Regions from separate parts of the Aeromicrobium fastidiosum genome, predicted to be linked through region 1. Evidence: predicted binding sites of a transcription regulator. Region 1 holds the regulator's gene; each other region holds the start of a gene.
What was found. The regulator LexA, encoded in region 1, represses DNA repair genes until DNA is damaged. The targets are predictions, from matches to a motif close to TCGAACANNTGTTCGA.

Region 1 (2,200 bases):
ACGTCGAAGCCGTCGACCATCGCCGTCGCGACGCCGTCGGGGCACACCGCGTGGACGCGGATGCCGTCGGCGCGCAGCTCGGACGCGACCGATGTCGTCAACGACAGCACCGCCGCCTTGGTCGCCGCGTAGACGCTGAGGTTGGGGACGGGCGCGTGGGCGCTGAGCGATGCGACGACGCCGATCTCGCCGCCCCGTACGCCGATCGCCGCCTGGTCGCGGAACACGTCCGCCGCGGCGCGCATTCCCCACATGACGCCCAGCACGTTGACGTCGACGCTCAGCCGCACCTGACCGTCGGTCAGGTCGACCAGATCGCTGTCGAAGGCGACGCCCGCGTTGCAGACCCAGGCCCCGAGGGGCGCGATGTCCCTCGCCACGGCCGCGACCTGCCGATTGGCGTCGGGGTCTCGCACGTCGAGCGCCATCCCTGAGTGGGCACCGATCTCGGCGGCCGTCGCGGCGGCACCGACGGCGTCAAGATCGCTGACGACGACCTCGTAGCCGAGGCGCACCAGCTCAACGGCCGTCGCCCGTCCGATGCCGCGGGCGGCTCCCGTCACGACGGCGGAACGGGGACGTGTGGGTGTCGTGCGGGACGGGGGCATCGCGCCAAGGTAGGCGACACGCCGGCGACACGCCATCGAACATATGTTTGAACTGACCCCCCTGCGCGGGCTAGGGTCGGGCCATGACCGATGAGCGCACCGCAGACGTCACCGAGCTGCCCGACGGCCCCGCCGACTCCTCCGGGCTCACCGCCCGCCAGCGCAAGGTGCTGGAGTTCCTGCGCGACGAGATCGAGAAGCGCGGCTACCCGCCCAGCATGCGTGAGATCGGTGCCGCGGTCGGTCTGACCAGCACCTCGTCGGTCGCCCACCAACTGCGTGCCCTCGAGGCGCTCGGCTACGTCAAGCGCGATCCCAACCGTCCCCGGGCGCTCGAGATCTTCCTGCCCGACGTCATGGCGGCTCGCCGGTCCATGAGCGCCACGCCCGACGACGGGCACATCGACGAGACCGGCATCAACGATGCGGCCCCGACGGCGGTCAACATCCCGATGGTCGGACGCATCGCCGCCGGCGGACCGATCCTGGCCGAGCAGCGCGTCGAGGAGATCTTCCCGATGCCCAAGTCGCTGGTCGGCGACGGCACGCTGTTCATGCTCGAGGTCTCCGGCGACTCGATGATCGACGCGGCGATCTGCAGCGGCGACTACGTCGTCATCCGGCAGCAGCCCGACGCCGAGAACGGCGAGATCGTCGCGGCGATGCTCGACGGCGAGGCCACGGTCAAGACCTTCCAGCGCAAGAACGGCCAGGTCTGGCTGCTGCCGCACAACGACGACTACTCCCCCATCGACGGCACCCACGCCACGATCCTGGGCAAGGTCACCGCCGTCATCCGCCGGGTCTGAGGCAGGAGGCCGCTCAGGCCGGGTGGGCGTGACGCGCCTCCCAGGCGCTGCGCACCATGTCGTCGATCGAGTGGCGCATCGTCCAGCCGAGGTCTCGCGACGCCAGTTCGCCGGAGGCGACGATGCGCGCCGGATCACCGGGACGGCGCTCGCCGATCTCGGGCTCGAAGTCGATGCCCGTCGCCCGCGCCACGGCATCCATGATCTGACGCACCGAGACGCCGTCGCCGCTGCCCAGGTTGTAGACCGGCTCGACCGGCTCCCCTGCGAGCAGCCGGCGCGCCGCGACGACGTGTGCGTCAGCGAGATCCGCGACGTGGATGTAGTCGCGCTCGCAGGTGCCGTCGGCGGTCGGGTAGTCGGCTCCGTTGATGCGGGGCGTGCGTCCCTCGAGCAGCGCCTCGATGACCAGCGGAAAGAGGTTGTGCGGGCTGGTGTCGTACAGGTGCGGCACCGCCGACCCGACGACGTTGAAGTAGCGCAGCGAGGTGTGGTGCAGCCCTGAGGCGCGTGCAGCATCGCGCAGCAGCCACTCACCGATCAGCTTGGTCTCGCCGTAGGGCGACTCCGGCGCGGTCGGCGTCGTCTCGGTCACGAGGTCGACATCGGGCGTGCCGTACACCGCAGCGCTCGACGAGAACACGATGTTGTCGACGCCCGACTCCTGCATGGCCTGCAGCACCGCGACCGTGCCCTGCACGTTCTGCTCGTAGGTGTGCAGAGGACGCTGCACCGACACCCCGGCGTACTTGTAGCCCGCGAGGTGGACGACGGCCTGCACCT
Region 2 (2,200 bases), 290 kb from region 1:
TCGTGCAGCACCAGCTCGGGGCACCGCGACTGGGCGTCACGCCGCCGCATGCCCCGGCGGACGCCCTCGGCGCGGGCCGCCTGCGAGCAGGCCAGCACCGACCCCTTGTCGAGCACCGCGGCCGGGACGGAGGCCGGGCCGCCGACCGCGACGATCGGCCAGTCGGGTGCCCACAGCACCATCGTGCGGCTCACTACGACACGCTCCGCAGGTGCGTCGGGGCGTCGGACGATGTGGACGCGGCGACGTCCTCGACCTGCCGGATGGCCTGGTCGGCGTCGGGCATCCACAGCTGCCGGCGGCGGGCCGGGGCGGCTCCCCCACGACGCACCTCGACCGTGGCGCGTCGTGCCTGCAGGTGGCCGTGGCCCCTGCCAACGCCGACCCACTCGACGTCGCACATCGAGAGCCGGGCCTCGCTGCGGGGCCAGTCGCCGTGGGCGATCAGGATGCCTCCGCGCTGCCGCAGCCGGGCGGCGATGCGGCTGACGTCCTTGGCTGCCACGTGGGCCGGGGCTCGCAAGACCACGACCCCCAGGACGTCGATCAGCGCCGCGGTGACCTCGAGCCACGCCTCGCCCGGATCGGGCACCAGGATCGTGCGACGCAGCTCGACGCCCGCGGCGGCAGCGGCCTCGAGCCCCAGCTCGGCAGTGCCCACGACCCCGCACCACGCCCCGTCGGCCGACGGACCGGCCATGAGCGCGACCGCCAGGCTCATTGAGTCGACCGAGTAGGTCGACCCCGCCTGCAGCTGCAGCAGGCCTGCGAAGGCAGGGTGCGTGGCGACCGGCTGGGCGGCGGGCCGACCCTGCATCTGGTCGACCCTCGCCCGCAGCTCGCTGAGGGTGGGGGCGGCGACGTTCACCCGTCCATGATCGAACATCTGTTCGAACGAGTCAATCTCGTGGCGGCCTCGTCCCAGGGGGCGGACAGCCCCTCGTCACCGGGCCCGCGAGTGGCGCATTCCGGTGCGCGAGTGGCGCAATCTGGTCAGACACGCCGTCTCAAGAAGACCAGACTGCACCACTCGCGGGATGCCTCGCGGAATCCGGAGCGGTCAGGCGCCGAGGCGGATCGAGCCTCCGGGGATCGCGTCGAGCAGACGACGCGTGTACTCCTCGGCCGGGTTGTCGAACACCTGCGAGACCGGCGCGGCCTCGACGACCTTGCCGTTCTGCATGACCAGGACGTCGTCGGCGATCTGCCGCACGACCGCGAGGTCGTGGGTGATGAACAGATAGCTGAGCCCGAGCTCGGCCTGCAGGTCGTTGAGCAGCTCGAGGATCTGCGCCTGCACCAGGACGTCGAGCGCCGAAACGGCCTCGTCGCAGATCACGACCTCAGGGTCGAGGGCCAGGGCCCGGGCGATCGCCACGCGCTGACGCTGACCGCCCGAGAGCTCACCCGGATAGCGCGACATGACGGTCGTCGGCAGCGAGACCTTGTCGAGCAGGTCGCGGACCTTGGCCTCGCGCTCCTTCTTGGTGCCGATGCCATGCGTGCGCAGCGGCTCCTCGATCGACTGGTAGATGGAGTACAACGGATCCAGCGAGGCGTACGGGTTCTGGAAGACCGGCTGCATCTGACGACGAAGCCTCAGGTGCTCGGCCCGCCCCTTGAGCTCGCGCACGTTCTTGCCGTCGAAGATCACGTTGCCGGACGTGGGGGGCAACAGGTCCAGCACCATGCGAGCCACCGTGGACTTGCCGGAGCCCGACTCCCCCACGATGGCCGTGGTGGTGCCGCGACGCAGGCGGAACGAGACGTCCTCGACGGCTGCGAAATCGATCTTGTCCCACGGCTTGGCACCCCGGAGCGTGAACACCTTGGTGAGGTTCTCGGCGACCAGGATGTCGTCGCGCCCCTCCCCCAGGGCCGTCTCGCTCACGGCCACCTCGGCCGCGATCTCGGCAGCCGTCTGGACCGCCTGCTCGCGCACCTCGGCCCGAGCGCTAACCGATGACAACCTCTGCGAGGCCAACGAGGGCGCATGCGACACGAGGCGCTTGGTGTAGGGATGCTGGGGATCCTGCAGGATCTCGCGGGCCGGGCCGGACTCCACGATCTTGCCGCGGTACATGACCACCAGGTGATCGGCTCGCTCGGCAGCCAACCCCAGGTCGTGCGTGATCAGCATGACCGCGACGCCGAGCGTGTCGGTCAAGGTGTCGAGGTGGTCGAGGATCTGCTTCTGCAC
Region 3 (2,200 bases), 1.2 Mb from region 1:
TGCTCGCCGAGCGGGGAGCCATCCCCGCCGACGGTGTCGCGAAGCTCGTCGGGCAGGTCGCCGACGCGCTCGAGACGGCCCACCTCGCCGGCATCGTGCACCGCGACCTCAAGCCGTCCAACATCGTCGTGACGCCCCAGGGCCGCGCGGTGCTGGTCGACTTCGGCATCGCCTGGTCGGCCGGGAGCGAGCCGCTGACGGCGACCGGTTCGATCATCGGCACCGCCGAGTACTTCAGCCCCGAGCAGGCGGCGGGACGACCGGCGACCGCCCGCTCCGACCTGTACTCCCTCGGCATCGTGGCCTACCACTGCCTCACTGGGGTCTCGCCCTTCCGCCGTGACACCGCCGTCGCCACCGCGATGGCGCAGCTGACGACGGACCTGCCCCCGCTGGACGACTCGGTGCCGGCGGCGCTGCGCACCCTCATCACGTCACTGACGCAGAAGGAGCCCGACGACCGTCCGTCGAGCGCCGCGATCGTGGCGTCGCTCGCGAACGCCGAGACGTCCCCGGCCACGCAGATCGTCCCTCCGGTGACGTCCGCGATTCCGCCTGCCGCGCAGGCGACGACCGTCCAGCCGGCCGCTGCCGCTCCCCCTCCACCGCCCACGGCGGCTCCCACGGCCCCAGTGGCTCCGCCCGTCCTCCCGCCCCCGTCGGGAGCTGACGAGCGCGAGCGGAGGTCGTCGCACTGGATCGTGCTGGCCGTCATCGCGGTGCTGCTGGTGCTCGCTGCCGTGTTGGGGGCACAGGCACTCGGCGGGGACGACGACCCGGCCGATCCCGGCAGCACGACAGCGACCAGCGACTCGCCGACCGACGATCCGACACCGTCGGAGACGCCCGAGCCCACCCAGTCGAGCGAGGAGCCCGACGACGTCACGGTCGACCGCAACTCCCTCATCGGGCTGACCTACGACGACGCGGCCGACCAGCTCAAGCAGCTCGGGCTGTCCGTCCGGCGCGAGGAAGAGACCTCGCCCGCTCCCGCCGGCACCGTCACCGGAGTGTCGCCATCGGGCTCCGTGGAGCCCGGCAGCACTGTCATCCTGACCGTCGCGAAGGAGGCTCCCGAGACCACCGCCCCGCCGTCCGAGACGACCCCGACGGAGCCCGCCGACGACGCCGGTCCCGCTGCCGGTGGGCCGGGCGACAAGAAGGACGACAAAGGACCCAAGAAGCCGTAGTCGAACGACGGCGTCCCGTCGCGGGTGATCCCCTCCGCCTGCAACGACGGTGATTTCGGGACTTTAGGCCCTGTTTCGCGCCGCTACTCTTGCGTAGAGTCGAACATACGTTCTATTGATCCACTCTGGGGTACGTCGCATGTTGATCGAGCAGTTGTCCAGCCTGACCGATGAGGTCGCTGCGCTCGAGCCATGGACGTTGACTTCGGCCGAGGTGCGTGAGGTGATCGCGGCGGTGCAGACGACTCGCACCGCGTTGGACGCTGTCATGTCGCGCCTGGCCGGGTGTGCCGATGACATGGGGCTGCCGAAGGACGACGGTGCGACGTCGACGACAGCGTGGCTGGCGAGCTCGGCGAACATCACCAAGGGTGCTGCGTCCAAGCTGGTCGGGATGGCGAAGGTCACCGGCGAGCGTACTGAGGCCACCCGTGCCGCGTGGGCGTCCGGTCAGCTCAGCACTGAGCAGGCCTCGATCATCATGAAAGCCATCACCGCGTTGCCGGACTGGTGCGGCGACGTCGAGCGTGGTGACGCCGAAGCCCACCTCATCGCGTTGGCCGGCGAGCATGACCTCGATGGGTTGCAGCGGCTGGCGAACCGGGTGCTCGAGGTCATCGACCCCGACGGATTCGACGAACACCTCGGCGAACAGCTCCGCGCGCAGGAAGAACGGGCCCGTGCCCGCACCAGGTTCCAGATGGGCCGGCGTGGTGACGGCACCACCCACGGGTCCTTCGTCGTGCCCGACACCGACGCCGACACCCTCAGAGCAGCGATCGAGGGGATCATCGCCCCACGCCGCAACCAGTTGGCTGCCGAATCGTTCGGCATGGGTGCCGACGACTGGGCCGGCCTGCCCCGCGATCAGAAGATGGGCCACGCCTTCACCGAGCTCATCAACCACCTACCCACAGAAGCCCTGCCCCTGGCCGGGGGCTTGGCGGCGACCGTCGCGGTGATGGTCGACGTCGACGACCTCCGCACAGGTCAAGGCACCGCCACCACCA
Region 4 (2,200 bases), 920 kb from region 1:
TTGGTGGCGGTCGTAGAGGCGGCGGGTGGTGCCCAGATCGATGACGCGTTTGTCGCTGTCGAGGTACATCGCGACGAGGTTGGCGTTGCAGGCCAGCCTCTGGGCTTTGGTCGCGGACATCGTGGTGCCCGAGGTGGTGGTCGCGGTGCCTTGACCTGTGCGGAGGTCGTCGACGTCGACCATCACCGCGACGGTCGCCGCGAGACCCCCGGCCAGAGGTAGCGCGTCGGTGGGTAGGTGGTTGATGAGCTCGGTGAAGGCGTGGCCCATCTTCTGATCGCGGGGCAGGCCGGCCCAGTCGTCGGCTCCCATGCCGAACGATTCGGCAGCCAACTGGTTGCGGCGTGGGGCGATGATTCCTTCGATCGCTGCTCTGAGGGTGTCGGCGTCGGTGTCGGGCACGACGAAGGACCCGTGGGTGGTGCCGTCACCACGCCGGCCCATCTGGAACCTGGTGCGGGCACGGGCCCGTTCTTCCTGCGCGCGGAGTTGTTCGCCGAGGTGTTCGTCGAATCCGTCGGGGTCGATGACTTCGAGCACCCGGTTCGCCAGACGCTGCAACCCATCGAGGTCATGCTCGGCGGCCAACGCGATGAGGTGGGCTTCGGCGTCACCACGCTCGACGTCGCCGCACCAGTCCGGCAACGCGGCGATGGCTTTCATGATGATCGAGGCCTGCTCAGTGCTGAGCTGACCGGACGCCCACGCGGCACGGGTCGACTCAGTACGCTCGCCGGTGACCTTCGCCATCCCGACCAGCTTGGACGCAGCACCCTTCGTGATGTTCGCCGAATTCGCCAACCACGCTGTGGTCGACGACGCACCGTCGTCCTTCGGCAACCCCATGTCATCGGCACACCCGGCCAGGCGTGACATGACAGCGTCCAACGCGGTGCGAGTCGTCTGCACCGCAGCGATCACCTCACGCACCTCCGCGCCGGTCAACGTCCACGGTTCGAGCGCAGCGACCTCATCGGTCAGGCTGGACAGCTGCTCGATCAACATGCGCGGACCCCGGATAGACGACTAGAACGTATGTTCGACTCTACCCAAGAGTAGCGGCGCATCCAAGGGACGAAGGTCCCGAATTGCCTGCAAGGGCGGCGGAAAGTGCTTCTCGCCGTCGGCAGGTGTGATCAGCGCACCTCGAAGCCGGAGTCGCCTCGAGGCTCCTCGTCGACCACCTCGACGTCGTCGACAGCGGCTCGGGGAGGACCCGAGCGGCACCACGACACCATGCGGTTGACCGCCTCGTCCGCGCCCTCGAACACTGCCTCGACGGATCCGTCCGGACGGTTCGCGACCCAGCCGGCGACGCCGATGCGAGCCGCCTCCTGCTGGCAGGATGCGCGGAAGAAGACGCCCTGCACGGTCCCGCGGACGAAGACGTGACGACGAGTCATGGGACCACCGTATTAGGCTCGCCCGGTGGATCGACTCGAGCTCGTCGCCGACTGCGGCAGCTGCTTCGGGCTGTGCTGCGTCGCCCTCGCGTTCGAGCGGTCGGCCGACTTCCCGGTCGACAAGGACGCCGGTGAGCCCTGCGTCAACCTCGACGACGGCTTCGGCTGCTCGATCCACGCGACGCTGCGCGACGTCGGCTACCGCGGGTGCACCGTGTACGACTGCTTCGGTGCCGGTCAACAGGTCTCGCAGGTGACCTTCGGCGGCATGAGCTGGCGCGAGGCCCCCGAAACCTCGGCGGCGATGTTCGCTGCGCTGCCGATCATGCGGCAGCTGCACGAGATGCTCTGGTACCTCGCCGAGGCCGCCGCGCGGCCGGAGGCGGCGACGCTGCGCGACAAGATCGCACGCCTCCGCGAGAGCACCGTCGAGCTGACACAGGCCGATGCCGACGTCCTCGACGGGATCGACCTGCCGGCGCACCGCGATCGGGTGTCCCCGGTGCTGCAGCAAGCCAGTGCCCTGGTTCGAGAACCGCACGACGGCCCCGACCACCGTGGTGCGGCCATGCTCGGTGCGAAGCGGCGGGGTGCCCGGCTGCGCGGCGCGGACTTCCGTGGCGCGTTGCTGATCGCCGCCGATCTGCGCGACGCCGACCTCAGGTCGTCCGACCTGCTGGGTGCCGACCTGCGTGACGCCCGGCTCGATGGTGCTGACCTGACGGACTGCCTCTTCCTCACCCAGACGCAGGTGTCGTCGGCGCAGGGCGATGCGGCGACGCGCATACCGCCGGCAC

Region 2: imuA' (DnaE2-dependent mutagenesis accessory factor ImuA') is a predicted target of LexA. The motif match lies at 879-894, and genes of this name have one in related genera.
Region 3: JOF40_RS08030 (HNH endonuclease signature motif containing protein) is a predicted target of LexA. The motif match lies at 1,290-1,305, and genes of this name have one in related genera.
Region 4: JOF40_RS18615 (HNH endonuclease signature motif containing protein) is a predicted target of LexA. The motif match lies at 1,028-1,043, and genes of this name have one in related genera.

What each region holds. Positions count from the first base shown of each region.
Region 1 is NZ_JAGIOG010000001.1:2,814,984-2,817,183, reverse strand. It holds gene JOF40_RS13950 (SDR family oxidoreductase) at 1-608, opposite strand, end outside; gene lexA (transcriptional repressor LexA) at 692-1,417, shown strand; gene galE (UDP-glucose 4-epimerase GalE) at 1,431-2,200, opposite strand, start outside.
Region 2 is NZ_JAGIOG010000001.1:2,520,065-2,522,264, reverse strand. It holds gene JOF40_RS12495 (DNA polymerase Y family protein) at 1-194, opposite strand, end outside; gene imuA' (DnaE2-dependent mutagenesis accessory factor ImuA') at 194-868, opposite strand; gene JOF40_RS12485 (dipeptide ABC transporter ATP-binding protein) at 1,061-2,200, opposite strand, start outside.
Region 3 is NZ_JAGIOG010000001.1:1,621,535-1,623,734, reverse strand. It holds gene JOF40_RS08035 (serine/threonine-protein kinase) at 1-1,190, shown strand, start outside; gene JOF40_RS08030 (HNH endonuclease signature motif containing protein) at 1,330-2,200, shown strand, end outside.
Region 4 is NZ_JAGIOG010000001.1:3,731,527-3,733,726, reverse strand. It holds gene JOF40_RS18615 (HNH endonuclease signature motif containing protein) at 1-1,005, opposite strand, end outside; gene JOF40_RS18610 (acylphosphatase) at 1,137-1,403, opposite strand; gene JOF40_RS18605 (pentapeptide repeat-containing protein) at 1,429-2,200, shown strand, end outside.